Regions from separate parts of the Slackia heliotrinireducens DSM 20476 genome, predicted to be linked through region 1. Evidence: riboswitches for the same ligand, from Rfam matches in the RefSeq annotation. Region 1 holds a riboswitch; the other holds the start of a gene.
What was found. A riboswitch is a leader RNA that binds a small molecule or an ion and turns the genes downstream of it on or off. The one in region 1 is predicted to bind FMN.
Positions count from the first base shown of each region.

Region 2: linked by a shared signal. The riboswitch ahead of ribD (bifunctional diaminohydroxyphosphoribosylaminopyrimidine deaminase/5-amino-6-(5-phosphoribosylamino)uracil reductase RibD) and the one ahead of SHEL_RS11810 (ECF transporter S component) in region 1 are both predicted to bind FMN.

Region 1 is NC_013165.1:2,660,007-2,667,191, forward strand. It holds gene SHEL_RS11790 (4'-phosphopantetheinyl transferase superfamily protein) at 1-60, shown strand, start outside; gene SHEL_RS14575 (SGNH/GDSL hydrolase family protein) at 85-783, shown strand; gene SHEL_RS11800 (DUF3810 domain-containing protein) at 788-1,948, opposite strand; gene asnA (aspartate--ammonia ligase) at 2,132-3,139, shown strand; FMN riboswitch at 3,342-3,480, shown strand; gene SHEL_RS11810 (ECF transporter S component) at 3,596-4,159, shown strand; gene SHEL_RS11815 (energy-coupling factor transporter ATPase) at 4,169-5,005, shown strand; gene SHEL_RS11820 (energy-coupling factor transporter ATPase) at 5,002-5,919, shown strand; gene SHEL_RS11825 (energy-coupling factor transporter transmembrane component T family protein) at 5,919-6,719, shown strand; gene SHEL_RS14580 (TetR/AcrR family transcriptional regulator) at 6,773-7,185, opposite strand, start outside.
Region 2 is NC_013165.1:821,154-828,338, reverse strand. It holds gene SHEL_RS03485 (HAD family hydrolase) at 1-512, shown strand, start outside; gene SHEL_RS03480 (HAD family hydrolase) at 528-1,187, opposite strand; gene ribH (6,7-dimethyl-8-ribityllumazine synthase) at 1,431-1,898, opposite strand; gene SHEL_RS03470 (bifunctional 3,4-dihydroxy-2-butanone-4-phosphate synthase/GTP cyclohydrolase II) at 1,938-3,191, opposite strand; gene SHEL_RS03465 (riboflavin synthase) at 3,243-3,914, opposite strand; gene ribD (bifunctional diaminohydroxyphosphoribosylaminopyrimidine deaminase/5-amino-6-(5-phosphoribosylamino)uracil reductase RibD) at 3,915-5,030, opposite strand; FMN riboswitch at 5,156-5,289, opposite strand; gene SHEL_RS03455 (cold-shock protein) at 5,494-5,697, opposite strand; gene SHEL_RS03450 (hypothetical protein) at 5,970-6,413, opposite strand; gene ruvB (Holliday junction branch migration DNA helicase RuvB) at 6,414-7,185, opposite strand, start outside.

The DNA of each region.
Region 1 (7,185 bases):
GAAGTGCTCCACGATCCGCTGCCCGGCGCCGTGCTCACCTTCGCGCTGGCGCTTCGCTAGAGCATGCGGGAGGAAAGACAAGCCGTGAACGTATCCGTGCTCGGGGACTCCATATCCACCTTCGAAGGGTACAACCCGCCAGCCAATGCCGTGTACTATTACACAACCCGGCTCAAGGCGAACCATCTGGACACCGTCCACGATACCTGGTGGGGACAGGTGATCGACCACGTCGGAGGCGAGCTGCTGGTCAACGAGTCCTTTTCGGGGTCCCTTGTGGCGGGGCGGGGCTTTCCCGCAGGCTGCTGCCCCGAACGCTCGCAGGGGCTCGACGCACACGGCGTTTGCCCCGATGCGGTGCTCGTGTATTTCGGCATCAACGATTACTTCAGCTGCGTTCCGTTATCGCAGGGCGCGTCTGCGCATGTGCCGGATACGACCTGTTTCGACGGGGCCTATGCCGCCATGGTCGACAACGTGCTTGCCGCATACCCGGACACGCAGATGTACTGCGCCACGTTGATGCGCGGCCACATTCCCGACTCCCCCACCTGGATGTTCCCAGGCTGGCGGTTCCCTACGAAGAACGCTTCGGGCGTGGCGCTGGCAGAATACAACGACGTCATCCGCCAGGTGGCGCATGCCCGCCCCGACTCCGTGCACCTTATCGACCTGGCCGCCTCGCATCTGACTTACGAGACCATCGACGGCCTGCACCCCACGTCCGCTGGACACGCGACCATGGCCCGTCTTTGGATCGACCGGATGGAAAACCAAGCGTAGCTTGTCACGCTTGAGAAGCGTCCTGTTCATACCATGCAATCAGATAGTCCACGACGATGCCGTAGGACTGCACGCCGGCTTCTTCACCAAAGCCCCGCAGGTACGTGTTGTTGACGGCGTCGCCCACATCCTCCAGCGACCCCTCATAGGCGTCGTAATGGGCACGCGTGTCCGACGAATCGGTCAGCACCAACGCCACGCCCAGGGCGTTTTCGCCATCCATCGCGTCCTCCAACAGCTGGCCCGCAAGCTCGGGGTCGGCCCGGTACAGCGCGCTGTAACAATATGAGAAAGCGTTGTAATAGCCTGAGTATCTGAAGCGTACGTCGTCGCTGGCATCGCAGGCCAGAAACGCGGCGAAGTTGGCCTCTTCTTCGCTGGCGATGCCCAGCCGATGGGCCGCCTCGTGGCACATGGTGAAGGGACGGTCCGCGTTCGCGCAGTTGTAGGCAACGCTTGATTCACCCGTGACGGGCATAAATATGCCCACGTATCCTAAATAGAGATGCGGCTCGCCCCACAGCAGCAGCGCCTTCACCGGAGCATGGGACCCGTCCGAAAACACGTCGTAGCGGCCCTCCAGCGGGCCGTACGCCGCACCGGCGATGGCTCCGAGCTCGTAAAAGTCCTGGTCGGCAAGGTGTCCTTCTCCAGTCCGCGGCACCTGGGGCGCTAGCTGCGCCGCCTGGTTAAGGTAATACCGCGTTGCCTCGGCCAACTGCTCGGCAGAGCTTTCGTGAGTCTTAAGCCCCAGCTCGTCGGACAGGGGCGGCGCGTAGTGGTTGAGCGCCCATCCGCCCACGAACAGCGTCGCCGCAACCGAAACCGCAAGGGCGACCGCTGAAATCCAAGGCATGATTCGCTTCCCGCCCCGCACACGCAGCGCCAACGCAGCAAAAGCCACCGCCGCCAGCGCCACGACCAGGAAGTCCCACAAGGCGACGGGGGCCACGCCTGTGACCGTCGAAAGGATCCCCATCAGCCCTTTCGAAAAACCACGGTAGGCGGGAAAGAACAATTCAGGAAAGCGCCCGGCGGCAAAGCGAATCGCAAGGCATGCGGCCGCCAGCACCGCCGCTACGGCGAAGCGCTCGATGGTTGCGTTGTCCCTTTTTCCGTCCATGGCGGCAATTGTACGCGAACCTTCCGCCCGCACGTTTCCCATCAGGGTTTCCGCATGGTTTCTGCGGCTGTGCCAGCCCCAGAAAAGCCACGGCCGGGGCCATGCACAACCAACAAGGTTGCGTTAACAGCGTGTGACAAATCCCGTTTACCGACACGAACCTACCTATCAAGGGTACAATCGCTACCAACGTTTTCCGATGAACGAGAAAGAGCAGTACCAACCATGACCCTGATCCTACCAGAGGGGTACGACCCCAAAATGTCCGCCCGCGAGACGGAAGAAGCCATCAAATACATCCGCGACACGTTCCAGCGTGAATACGGTCGCGAAATGCGCCTTTCGCGCGTGTCTGCGCCGCTGTACGTATTCCAGAACACCGGCTTGAACGACAACCTCAACGGCGTGGAGCGCCCCGTAAGCTTCGACGTGCCCTGGGCCCCCGACGAGCCGGTGGAAGTCGTGCAGTCTCTGGCCAAGTGGAAGCGCATGGCTCTCAAGAAGTACGGCTACCTGCCCCACGAAGGCATCTACACCAACATGAACGCCATCCGCCGCGACGAGGAGCTGGACAACCTGCACTCCATCTACGTGGACCAATGGGACTGGGAACGCGTCATCTCCAAGGAGGAGCGCACCGAGGAAACGCTGCGCCAGGCCGCCAAGGACATCTTCCGCATCATCAAGCACATGGAGCATGAGGTCTGGTACAAGTACCCCCATGCCGTCCACCATCTGCCCGACGAGATCCACTTCATCTCCTCCGAAGAGCTCCTGCAGATGTATCCCGACATGACCCCCGGGCAGCGCGAAGACGCCATCTGCAAGAAGCTGGGCTGCGTGTTCGTCATGGGCATCGGCGACACGCTCTCCAACGGCGAAAAGCATGACGGCCGCGCCCCCGACTACGACGACTGGCACCTCAACGGCGACATCCTCATGTGGTACGAACCGCTGGGCCGCTCGCTGGAAATCTCCAGCATGGGCATCCGCGTCGACGAGGATTCGCTGCTCGAACAGCTCAAGAAGGCCGGCTGCGAGGAGCGTGCGAACATGCCGTTCCACCGCATGATCCTGGAGAAGGAGCTCCCCTACACCATGGGCGGCGGCATCGGCCAGTCGCGTCTGTGCATGCTGCTGTTGGGCCGCGTGCACGTGGGCGAGGTCCAGGCCAGCATCTGGCCCCAGGACATGATCGACGCGTGCGAAAGCCACAACATCCATCTGCTGTAACGCATCGCTTCCCCATACCGCAACCGCTCGCGGCGGCCGCAGGGACCCTTCCTGCGGCCGCCGCTGCATTGTGCCCGCGGGCATTTCGCCGCATGGTTATGGAAAACGCCCATTATGCGGACATCTCCCTATGCATCGTCCGTTCGAAACGCCAGTGCGGCCTTTACGCTTGCCCCACGCAAGCGTATACTTGCCCCATTGAATTCTGTTTCAGGGCGGGGTGGAAGTCCCCACTGGCGGTAAACCTGCATGGCAAGTCCGCGACCCCGAGGCTGCGGCTTCGGGCTGACTTGGGTTAGATTCCCAGACCAACGGTACAGTCCGGATGGAAGAAGCAGAAGCCCCGCATCTGCGGCGAGCCTGTGTAACCTATGCAAACGGATTCATGCCGACGACCGTGCTCCAAGGAACGGCCGTCAGGAGCATCGTTGCCTTGGGTGAAAGAAAGGACTCGTTATGCCGACCATGACAAACACCAACAAGTGGGATACCCGCACCCTCGTCACCATGGCGCTGCTTGCAGCCATCGCCATCCTGCTGAGCTTTTTGGAATTCCCCATTTTCGCCGCCGTTCCCTTCCTGAAGCTGGACGTGTCCTTCACGCCCTGCGCCGTGGCGGGCTTCGCCTACGGACCGCTGGCAGGCTTCGTCGTCGGAGCCATCACCGCCGTGGCCCACGGCATGATTTCCGGCAACTGGGTGGGCGCCCTCATGAACATCGTCATGGTGCTCGCATTCGTGGTACCCGCTGCCTTCATCTACAAGAAGAACCACACCTTCAAGGGCGCCGTCATCGCGTTGGTCGTGGCCACACTCGTCCAGTCCATCGTTTCCGTTCCCGCCAACGTCCTCATCGACCCGCTGTACGGCGTTCCTGCCGATGTGGTCCTGGGCCTTGCCGGCTGGATCGCGGCCTTCAACGTGGTCAAGGGCGTCGCGAACTCCGTTCTGACCATGGTGGTCTACAAGAGCATCTCCAACCTCATCACCCCGCAGAAAGACCAGGTGAGCGGCCGCTAGGCCAAACCTATGGAAGCACTACGGCTGGACGACGCCTGGTTCACCTACACAGGCGATGAATTCGTGTTGAAGGGTATCGACCTTTCGGTGCAGGAGGGCGAGTTCCTCTGCATCCTGGGCGGCAACGGCAGCGGCAAAAGCACGCTTGCCAAGCATATCAACGCCCTGCTGGCACCCGACCGCGGAAGCGCCCAGGTGCTGGGATGCGACACCTCCGATCCCGAAAACCTGTATTTCATCAGGAGCAACGCGGGCATGGTGTTTCAGAACCCCGACGACCAGCTGGTAGCCAACCTGATTGAGAACGACGTCGCATTCGGCCCGGAGAACCTGGGCGTTCCCGCAGCCGAGCTGCGCCAACGCGTGACCGAAGCCCTTGAGCAGGTGGGTCTGCAGGGCTTCGAGCGCAAGGAGACCAACGCCCTTTCCGGCGGCCAGAAGCAGCGCGTCGCCATTGCCGGCGTGCTGGCCATGCGGCCGAAGATCCTGGTGTTGGACGAAGCCTCCGCCATGCTCGACCCCCGCGGCCGCAACGGGCTCATGCGCGTCTGCCGCGAGCTCAACGACGCGGGCATGACCATCATCATGATCACTCACTATATGGAAGAGGTCGTCCACGCAGACCGCGTCGTGGTGCTTGACTCCGGCTCCGTCGCCCTTGAGGGCACCCCCGAAGAAGTGCTGACCCAGGCGCAGGAGCTCGAGCGGCTGTCGCTCGACGTGCCGTTCGCCGTCAAGGCGAGCCTGGCATTGCGTGAGGCGGGCGTGCCCGTGCGCGTGCATGTGGACGAAGACGACCTGGTCAGCGATGTAGAGCGGCTGTTTGCGGAAGGCGGTGCGCAATGATCGAGTTCGACAATGTCGGCTTCACTTATCAGCACGCCGCCGACATCAAGCGCGCAAAGCGCCGCAAGCGCGTTGCTGCCGAACCCCGCGCCGATTGGGGCAACCGTCCCGATGAGGTATGGGCGCTGCGCAACATCAGCTTCACGTTGGACAAGGGCGAGTTCCTGGGCATCGCCGGGCATACCGGCAGCGGCAAGAGTACCCTCATCCAACACATAAACGGCCTGCTCACACCTACCGAAGGACGAGTGCTCATCGATGGGGAGCCCGTCGGCAACCCCGAAACCGCCGCCAAATCCGGCATCGGCATGGTGTTCCAATACCCCGAACACCAGCTGTTCGCAGCCAGCGTGTATGAAGACGTGGTGTTCGGGCCGCGCAACCTGGGCTGCAGCGCCGACGAGGCCGAAGAGCGCTACCGCAAGGCCATGGACCGCGTCGACCTAGATGCCGACGCCCTGCGGGACGCGAGCCCCTTCGGGCTGTCCGGCGGACAGCAGCGCCGCGTCGCCTTCGCCGGCGTTTTGGCCATGGAGCCCACCGTGCTGGTGCTCGACGAGCCGGTGGCGGGCCTCGACCCCAAATCCCGAGAGGACTTTCTGCAGTTCATAGCCAGGCTTCATCGTGAACAGGGGCTCACCGTGGTCATGGTGTCCCACGCCATGGACGACCTGGCGCGACTGTGCACCCGGGTGCTGATGCTCAACCAAGGGCGGATGCATGCCTTGGGCACGCCCGCCGAAGTGTTTGCCGACGGCGACCAGATGAAGGCCATCGGCCTGGGCCAGCCCGCCGCGCAACGGGTGGGGTCCAAGCTCATGGCGAAAGGCATCGACCTGCAGCAGCCCGACGGGCTGTTTACCCTGGAGACGCTGACCAGCGCCGTGGCTCAGGTTTGGAAGCAGCGTGCCTGATGAACGACGCATTGCTCGGTAAATACTACGCCGCCGACAGCGCGGTGCACAACCTGGACGCACGCATCAAGATCACGGCGATGCTCGCCATGATGGGAGCCATCTTCGCATGCGGCAGCTACGCCGCCCTTGGAGTATGCGCCCTGTTCATAGCGGCGGCCTTCGCACTCTCGCACGTGCCGGCGGGCCAAGCCCTGCATTCCATCGCGCCGCTCATGTTCATCGTAGTCATCACGGCCATCATCAACATCTTCTTCGAGCATGACGGCGCCGTGCTGCTGCAGCTCGGACCTATTGTCATCAACCAGGGCGGCGTGCACCTGGCCGTGTTCATGGGCATCCGACTCACCCTGCTGCTGCTTGTCGCCAGCCTGCTGACACTGACGACCACCACCATCGATTTGACCGACGGCATGGAGGCCCTGCTCAAGCCCTTTGCGAAAATCGGGTTTCCCGCCCATGAGTTCGCCATGATCCTCGGTATCGCCCTGCGGTTCCTTCCCCAGTTCATGACGGAATTGAATGTCATCCGCGCCGCTCAGGCATCCCGCGGCGCACATTTTTCAGCCAACGTGTTCAAGGACGGCCTCAAGGGCATATCGAGTCTGATGGTACCTCTGTTCACGAGCGCGTTCCGTCATGCCGAAACCCTTTCCGGCGCCATGGAGGCGCGCTGCTACCACGGTGGGACGGGCCGCACAAAGCTCAATCCCTTCAAGCTGCGCGCGGCAGACGGCTTGGCCATGCTTCTGGTCTGCGCTTGCATCGCCTGCGTAGTGGCGCTCAATATCCTTCTGTAAGAAAGCTGGGGCATCGGACGTCTGAAATGCGGTGGGAAGACGCACTCCCCCTTTTACGCATGCATCTCCCCACCATGATTGCCGCTGTCCAAAAGCGCCAGCAAGCCGTGCTGGAACACCGTCTGGACATCGCGCATCTTCGAATACACCTCTTCACGCGGGCAATCGCTCACCACGATTTGGGCCAGCATCGAGTAGTACGAGCCCATAACCATACCGAATACGTCCGGATCGATGCACCCTTCCAGATGTGCCCGCTCCAGGACTTCCCCAATGCGCGCGATGTTCCGCCCGCTGAAATCCTGCAGGAAGTTCTCATACCGCGTGCCTTCGGATCTAGTCAGGATAAGACGCATGTCGTCACGGTGTTCGAAGAAGAAATCGACCAGTTCAGGCAGGTGATCGAGATAGGCTTCAGGCAACTGGCCCACGCGTTCCTCGTCGGGATAGCTCTGCCATTGCGCCG
Region 2 (7,185 bases), 1.3 Mb from region 1:
GGGACGCCTTCGAACCTCTGATTGAGGCCCCGCGTGAAGAATACGAGCCGCTGATGCTGGATTTCTACCTGTCCGACTTCGACAAGGTGAAAGGCGGCACGGTCCCCGACCAGAACATGGTCGATGCCGTGGCGACGCTCAAGGCGAAAGGCTACCCCATGGCCGTGGCGACCATGCCCATGTTTCCTCTTGAGGCCGTGCAGACACGCCTTGGTTGGGCAGGCCTGAACCCGGACGATTTCGAGTTCATCACCACGTACAGCAACTCGACGGCGCTCAAGCCTCGGACGGAATACTACAACCATGTGTTTGAAATGGCAGGTCACAAGCCTGGCGATATGCTGATGGTAGGCAACAACACCCTCGAGGACGGCGTGACGGCGCGGCTCGGATGCAATCTGTATCTGGTGACCGACCACCTTATCGTCCAAGACGGGGGCGTCGACCTGGAACAGTTCCCCCACGGAACGAGCACCGATTTTCTGGCCTTCTGCCAGGCGCTTCCCGAATAGCCGGAAGGCCGCGCGCTACAGCAGGGTCTCGATGATGTTCGCCACATCACCCGGCGACTCGACAAGATAGGTGGCGCAGGCGAGCTCCTCGCGGGAGCCGTAACCGTACAGGCAGCCGATGGACGGCAGGCCGTGGACCTGGGCAATCTGCAGGTCCTTGTCGCGGTCGCCCACGATAAGGTAATCGCCGTCGAATACCTCGGCAATGCGTTCGAAGATCACCTCTTTGGGCAGGTCGTGGGCTTCTTCGGAGTTGTAGTACGCCGAAAACCATGCGTCCATCCCGAACGCCTTGCGGCACACTTCTTGGTACGCAATGCGGCAGTTGCTCAAAAACACCAGGTCAAGACCCATATCGAACACCCGCTGCAACATGTCGGGCACACCGTCGTACAGTTTGCTTTCCCCGTTCGCGATGAGCTCGTCCATAGTGCGGCCAACCTCGATTCCCGACTGCCGCTGCGTAGCCTCGTCCAGGTCGGGGGCGAAGGTCTGCCACATCTCCTTCGTGGTAAGGCCGATGTAGCCGGCGATTTCCCCGTCGCCCATCTCGCGGCGCTCGACGAGCCCGCGATCCATAAGCCCCTGGCAAACCGCCTTCAGGGCGCGCGGATACACCTGCATGCTGTCATGCAGCGTCCCGTCGAAATCGAAAACCACCGTGGATAGAGCCATCAAAACCTCCGAAACCGGCTTTCCCGCCACGTGCGGACCAGCCGATGTGCACGAAGCGGCGAAGCGTACGCATCTACTGTCGTGCTTTGCTTCATTTTCATCACAATGCGGCCTTTTAGACCACATATTCATCTGTGTTGTCCACTAACATACCGAAGAATACACCGCGTGACGGCTTCCGGCCGTGCACCTCTCGACTTCGTGCACATCCGCCGGCGCATCCGTCACGCGGCAAGCCAGAACCTACAGCTGGCGAAGCACGTTCACCATCTCTATGGCACCCACGGCGCATTCGTAACCCTTGTTGCCGGCCTTGGTGCCCGCGCGCTCGACGGCCTGCTCGATGGTATCGGTGGTCAGCACGCCCATCATGACGGGTTTGCCGGTCTTCAGGGAGATTTGCGCGATGCCCTTGGATACTTCGTTCACCACCACGTCGTAATGCCCGGTGGCGCCGCGGATGACGGCACCCAGCGCGATAACCGCGTCGTAGTCGTCGGATTCGGCCATCTTCTGGGCAACGACCGGCACCTCGAATGCGCCGGGAACCCACGCCACGGTGACATCCTCATCGGCCACGTTGTGGCGGCGCAGCGCATCCAGCGCGCCATCCAGCAGCTTGCCCGTGATGAACTCGTTGAAACGGGGCAGCACAATGCCGACCTTGATGCCTTCGTTTACGACCTTGCCCTCGATAACCCTTACTGCCATTGTTCGTCCTTTCTGTTGCGCCGGCCTGCGGCATGTTTTCTAATCGTTGAGGATATTTGTGAACTGGTGGCCCATGCGATCGCGCTTGGTCTCCAGGTATTTGCGGTCATGCTCCTGCGGTTCGATCTCGATGGGCACGCGCTCGGTGATCTTCAGATTGAAGCCCTTCAGCCCGTAGACCTTGTCCGGGTTGTTCGTCAGAAGACGGATGGACCTGCAGCCCAGATTGCGCAGGATCTGCGCACCGCTCCAGTATTCGCGCATGTCAGGCTCGAATCCCAACGCCACGTTGGCGTCGACGGTATCCATCCCCTGTTCCTGCAGCTTGTAGGCGCGAATCTTGTTCATGAGGCCGATGCCGCGACCCTCCTGGCGCATGTACAGGACCACGCCGCGGCCCTCCGCCTCGATTTGGCTCATAGCGCTGTGCAGCTGCTCGCCGCAATCGCAGCGATGGCTGCCGAACACGTCGCCGGTCAGGCACTCGCTGTGCACACGCACCAGAACATCCTGCCCGTCGCCGATGTTGCCCTTGACCAGGGCCACGTGCTCTTCGCCCGTGATGTCGTTCACAAAACCGTGGATTTCGAATTCGCCGTACGCGGTGGGAAGTGTGGCGCAGGCCTGTTCCTTCATGTGGTTGTCATGCTCGCGGCAGTAGTCCTGCAGCTGCTTGATGGACACCATGACGATGCCGTGGGCCTCGGCGAAGTCCAGAAGCTCGGCGGTACGCATCATGCTGCCGTCTTCGCGCATGATCTCGCAGCACAATCCGCACTGCTTCATGCCGGCATGGCGCAGCAGATCGACGGTGGCTTCGGTGTGGCCGTTGCGCTCCAACACGCCGCCCGCCTTGGCGATCAGCGGGAACATATGGCCGGGCCTGCGGAAATCCTCGGGCTTGGACTTCTCATCTACGCACTTCATGGCGGTATAGGAGCGTTCCACCGCCGAGATACCCGTGGTGGTGTCCACGTGGTCCACCGAAACGGTGAACGCGGTCTCGTGGTTGTCGGTGTTCTCGGAGACCATGGGCGGGAAATTCAGTTTGTGGGCGAGCTCCGAGCTCATCGGCATGCAGATGAGGCCCTTGGCGTGCGTCGCCATAAAGTTCACGTTGTAGGTGGTCGCGTATTCCGCGGCGCAGATCAGGTCGCCTTCGTTCTCACGGTCGGGGTCGTCGACGACCAGGATGAGATGGCCTGCCTGCAGCTCGTTGATGGCGTCCTGGATGGAGCCCATGCGGACGGCGTTTGCGGATAGAACCTCTTGCTCTTCGAAGACGTTCGTCATCTTCTTTCCTTTCTCGTGCGGCGCTTCGCGCCTCTATTCACAACTGTGTTGTTAGAACCCGTATTTTTGGAGGAACTCGACGGTCATGCCGGAAGACGCTTCTTGCAACGGAGCCTGCTCCGCCGGCTTGCCCAAAGCGCTTCCCAACAGCTTCTGCACGTACTTGCCCACCACATCGTTTTCCAGGTTGACGATGTCCCCTGCGCGCTTCTTGAGCAGGGTCGTCTCCTCCCCGGTATGGGGAATGAGAGACACCTGGAAGTCGGTGGCGGACACCGAAGCAACCGTCAGGCTGATGCCGTCGATCGCAATGGACCCCTTCTCCACAATGAGGGCGAGAATGCCGGCCGGCGCAGAGATGCGCACCCGCACCGCATTCTGATCGGGACGCATCTCCGCAATGCGGCCCGTGCCGTCGATGTGGCCCGACACGATATGCCCGCCGAACCTCCCGTCAGCGGCCATGGCCCGCTCCAGGTTCACTTTGTCCCCGGTTTTGAGCTGGCCGAGCCCCGATTTGGACAGGGTTTCGGGCATGACGTCGGCCACGAAGCTGTCGGCGCCCATCTCCACCACAGTCAGGCACACGCCGTTGACGGCGATGCTGTCGCCGATCTGCGTGCCGCCGAGCACCTTGGACGCTCCGATGGTGATTTTGCCCGCTCGGGCGCCGGGCAGGACGCGCCGAACCGTTCCCATCTCCTCAACGATGCCAGTGAACATCTAAATCCCTCGATTCAGTCGATATGTCAGACGGACGTCGTCGCCCACGATGTCTACCTGGGGTTTTCCCAATTGAAGGGCGTCAGCCATAAGGGCCGCTCCCGCGCCGCCCACAGGGGTCGGTGCGCTCGTGCCACCGCACACCTTGGGTGCAAGGTAAACGACCACCTCGTCGACCAGGCCGCTTTTGAACATGTTCGCGTGCAGGGTGCCACCGCCCTCCACCAGGACGGAGTCGACGCCCGATTCGCCCAGATGCGCCATAAGAGCGGCAAGGTCCACCTTGCCGTCGGCCCCCGGAAGCGACACCACGTCGACGCCGGCCGCCCGCAAACGGATAGCCTTATCCAGGCGTTCCCCTTGGTCGATGTTGCAGGCGCACGCCACAAGCACGGGCACTTCGGTTGCCGAGCGCACAAGAGCGCTGTCCAGCGGAATCCTTAAAGACGAGTCACACACGATGCGCAACGGCTGGTTGCTTGGCACGCCGCGCCGCGCGTTGAGCATGGGGTCGTCGGCGAGCACCGTGTTGACGCCGACCATGATGCCGGCCAGACGGTGTCGAAGCTCATGGGTGTCGGCGCGGGATGCTTCGCAGGAGACCCACCTGGCATCACGGGTTGCCGTGGCGATCTTCCCATCGGCGGTCATGGCCCACTTGGCTACCACATAAGGCGTCTTCGTCGTGATGAAATGGAAGAACACGGGATTGATCCCGTCGCACTCCTGGCGGAGGAAGTCCTCTTCCACCTGGATGCCGGCGGCGCGCAGCCGTGCAATGCCGCGACCCGACACCAACGGATTGGGGTCGCGCGAACCCACGACCACCCGCGCGATTCCCGCTTCGACCAACGCGTCGGCACACGGAGGCTGTTTTCCGGTGTGGCTGCAGGGCTCGAGCGTCACGTACATGGTGGCGCCCTGCGGCGATTCGGTGCACGACGCCAATGCGTTGCGTTCGGCGTGCAAGTCGCCGTAACGCTCGTGGCAACCTTCGCCGATAACGCGGCCGTCCTTTACGATGACGGCTCCAACCAGCGGATTCGGATTGGTCCAGCCCGCAGCCGTGCGAGCCAGCTCGATTGCCCGGCGCATCATCTTCTCGTCTGCGGTCATGGCGCCCGCCTTCCCGATGTCGTCCTATCGCGTGCGGGCAATAAAAAACACCCGCATGTCTGCAGGTGCGCATGATGGTTATGGATGCATCACATATCGCGACCCACTACGGGCCACGTACATGACATCGTGTTCTTCCATCCGGACTGTAACCGTTGGTTTCGGACTTGCACCGAATCAGCCTCCGTTAAGAGGGTCGCGGACTTCGGGTTTCCCCGTTACCGCCAGTGAGGAATTTCACCTCGCCCTGAACAGACATCGGGGTCAGTATAGCGCACTAAAGTGATGGGTCAACCCCAAAAGCGGCCGATTTCGAGACAACGGGCAGCGCATTGCGCCGAATATCAACAGAAGCGGCGAAGCTGTCCTATATCTCAATGTCGGTAAACGTAAACGGCGGGAGGAACCGTGCGTCCCTCCCGCCGTTCATCATCTAGCTTAAAAACTGGAAACAACCGCGTCCCTATTGGGGAACCACGTTGCTAGCCTGCTTCTTGCCGTTTGCGCCTTCGGTGACTTCGAAGGTAACCTTCGCGCCCTCTTCGAGAGTCTTGTAGCCATCCATCTGAATCTCAGAGAAATGGACGAACAAATTTTCTCCGTCGGCCTGGGAGATGAACCCGTAGCCCTTTTCGGGACTAAACCATTTGACAGTGCCTTCAGCCATGTGCGGTCTCTTTCTTTCCACAAGGAAAACTCAGACTGGTTTTTCATGCCAGCCAACCAATTCGCTTTTCGCGAAACCAACCAATGGTCATTATCCTTTGTTTTGTCAACAAATAAGTTTACAGTCGGGGAAAACCCCGAGTTTTATCGTAATCGGCACAATTCAAACAAGCTTTTGAACTGGTATATTAATGTTTCATCATATGGCATTCACGACTAATTTATATAGAATTTGAAGTATGAATGCTGTCGTATTTACGATTCGATATTGAATCAGTCGTCAGACCAAGGGGCATCAAAATCGATGCCGTCCTCCTCCGCCAAACGGCGCAGCTCCGTTTCCAAGTCTTCAACGGGTATGTCGAAATCCAAAGTGTCTTCAAGCCCGTACATGTATGCCAGGGCGCGAGCCTGATCCCTGCGAAGCTGACCGGTTTTCGGCAGATTCGCCTCCTCGAGATACCAGGCCTCAAGCAGCATCGAACGGATGATGTACTCCATCAGATCGGGGTCGACCCCCGAAACTCGCAGAATGTCCGAAAGGCTTTCGGGCTCAAGGCGCAACAACGTGGAAGCGTCCATGTCCAGAGCTTCGGACATGGCGTCTTCCAAACCTTCTGCGGCCTCTTTCGGCCGCACCTTGCCGATCTCAATTGAACGAGTAGTTGCGGCGACGAATTGAATGATCAAGCGCATCAGGTAGTCTTGCTGCAGCATTTAAACCCTCTTGATTCCAATATGCTCGAAAGCGCGGTCCGTAGCCTGACGGCCCTTCGGCGTGCGCATGATAAGCCCCTGTTGAATGAGATATGGCTCATACACGTCCTCGACCGTATCGGGATCCTCCGACAGTGCGCTGGCCAACGTAGACAAACCGACAGGCCTGCCGTCGAAGCCGACGCAGAGCAGCTCCAATATTTTATTGTCAAGGGCGTCCAAACCGAGGGAGTCGACCTCGAAGAAGCTCAGGGCCTGGGCGGCCGTATCCTCGTCGATGTCGCCGGTTCCGCGCACCTGCGCCCAATCCCGCACGCGTTTGAGCATGCGGTTTGCCAAACGCGGCGTTCCACGACTTCGACGCGCGATTTCCAGGGCGCCTTCTTCGTCGATGGCCACATCCAGAATACCGGCCGAGCGCTTCACGATGCCTGCGAGCTCTTCCGGGGTGTAGTAATCCAGACGGAACACAATGCCGAAGCGATCGCGCAAAGGGCCGGTAAGCAAACCCGTACGGGTGGTGGCCCCCACCAATGTGAACTTGGGAAGGTCCAGGCGGATGCTGCGGGCGGCGGGACCTTTGCCGACGACGATGTCGAGCACGTAGTCCTCAAGCGCCGGATACAAAACCTCTTCCACCTGGCGGTTCAGCCGATGAATCTCATCGATGAACAGTACATCGCCGTCTTCCAGGTTTGTGAGGATGGCGGCCAGATCGCCGGTACGGGCGATGGCAGGGCCGCTGGTAGTGCGGATGTTGGCCCCCAGCTCG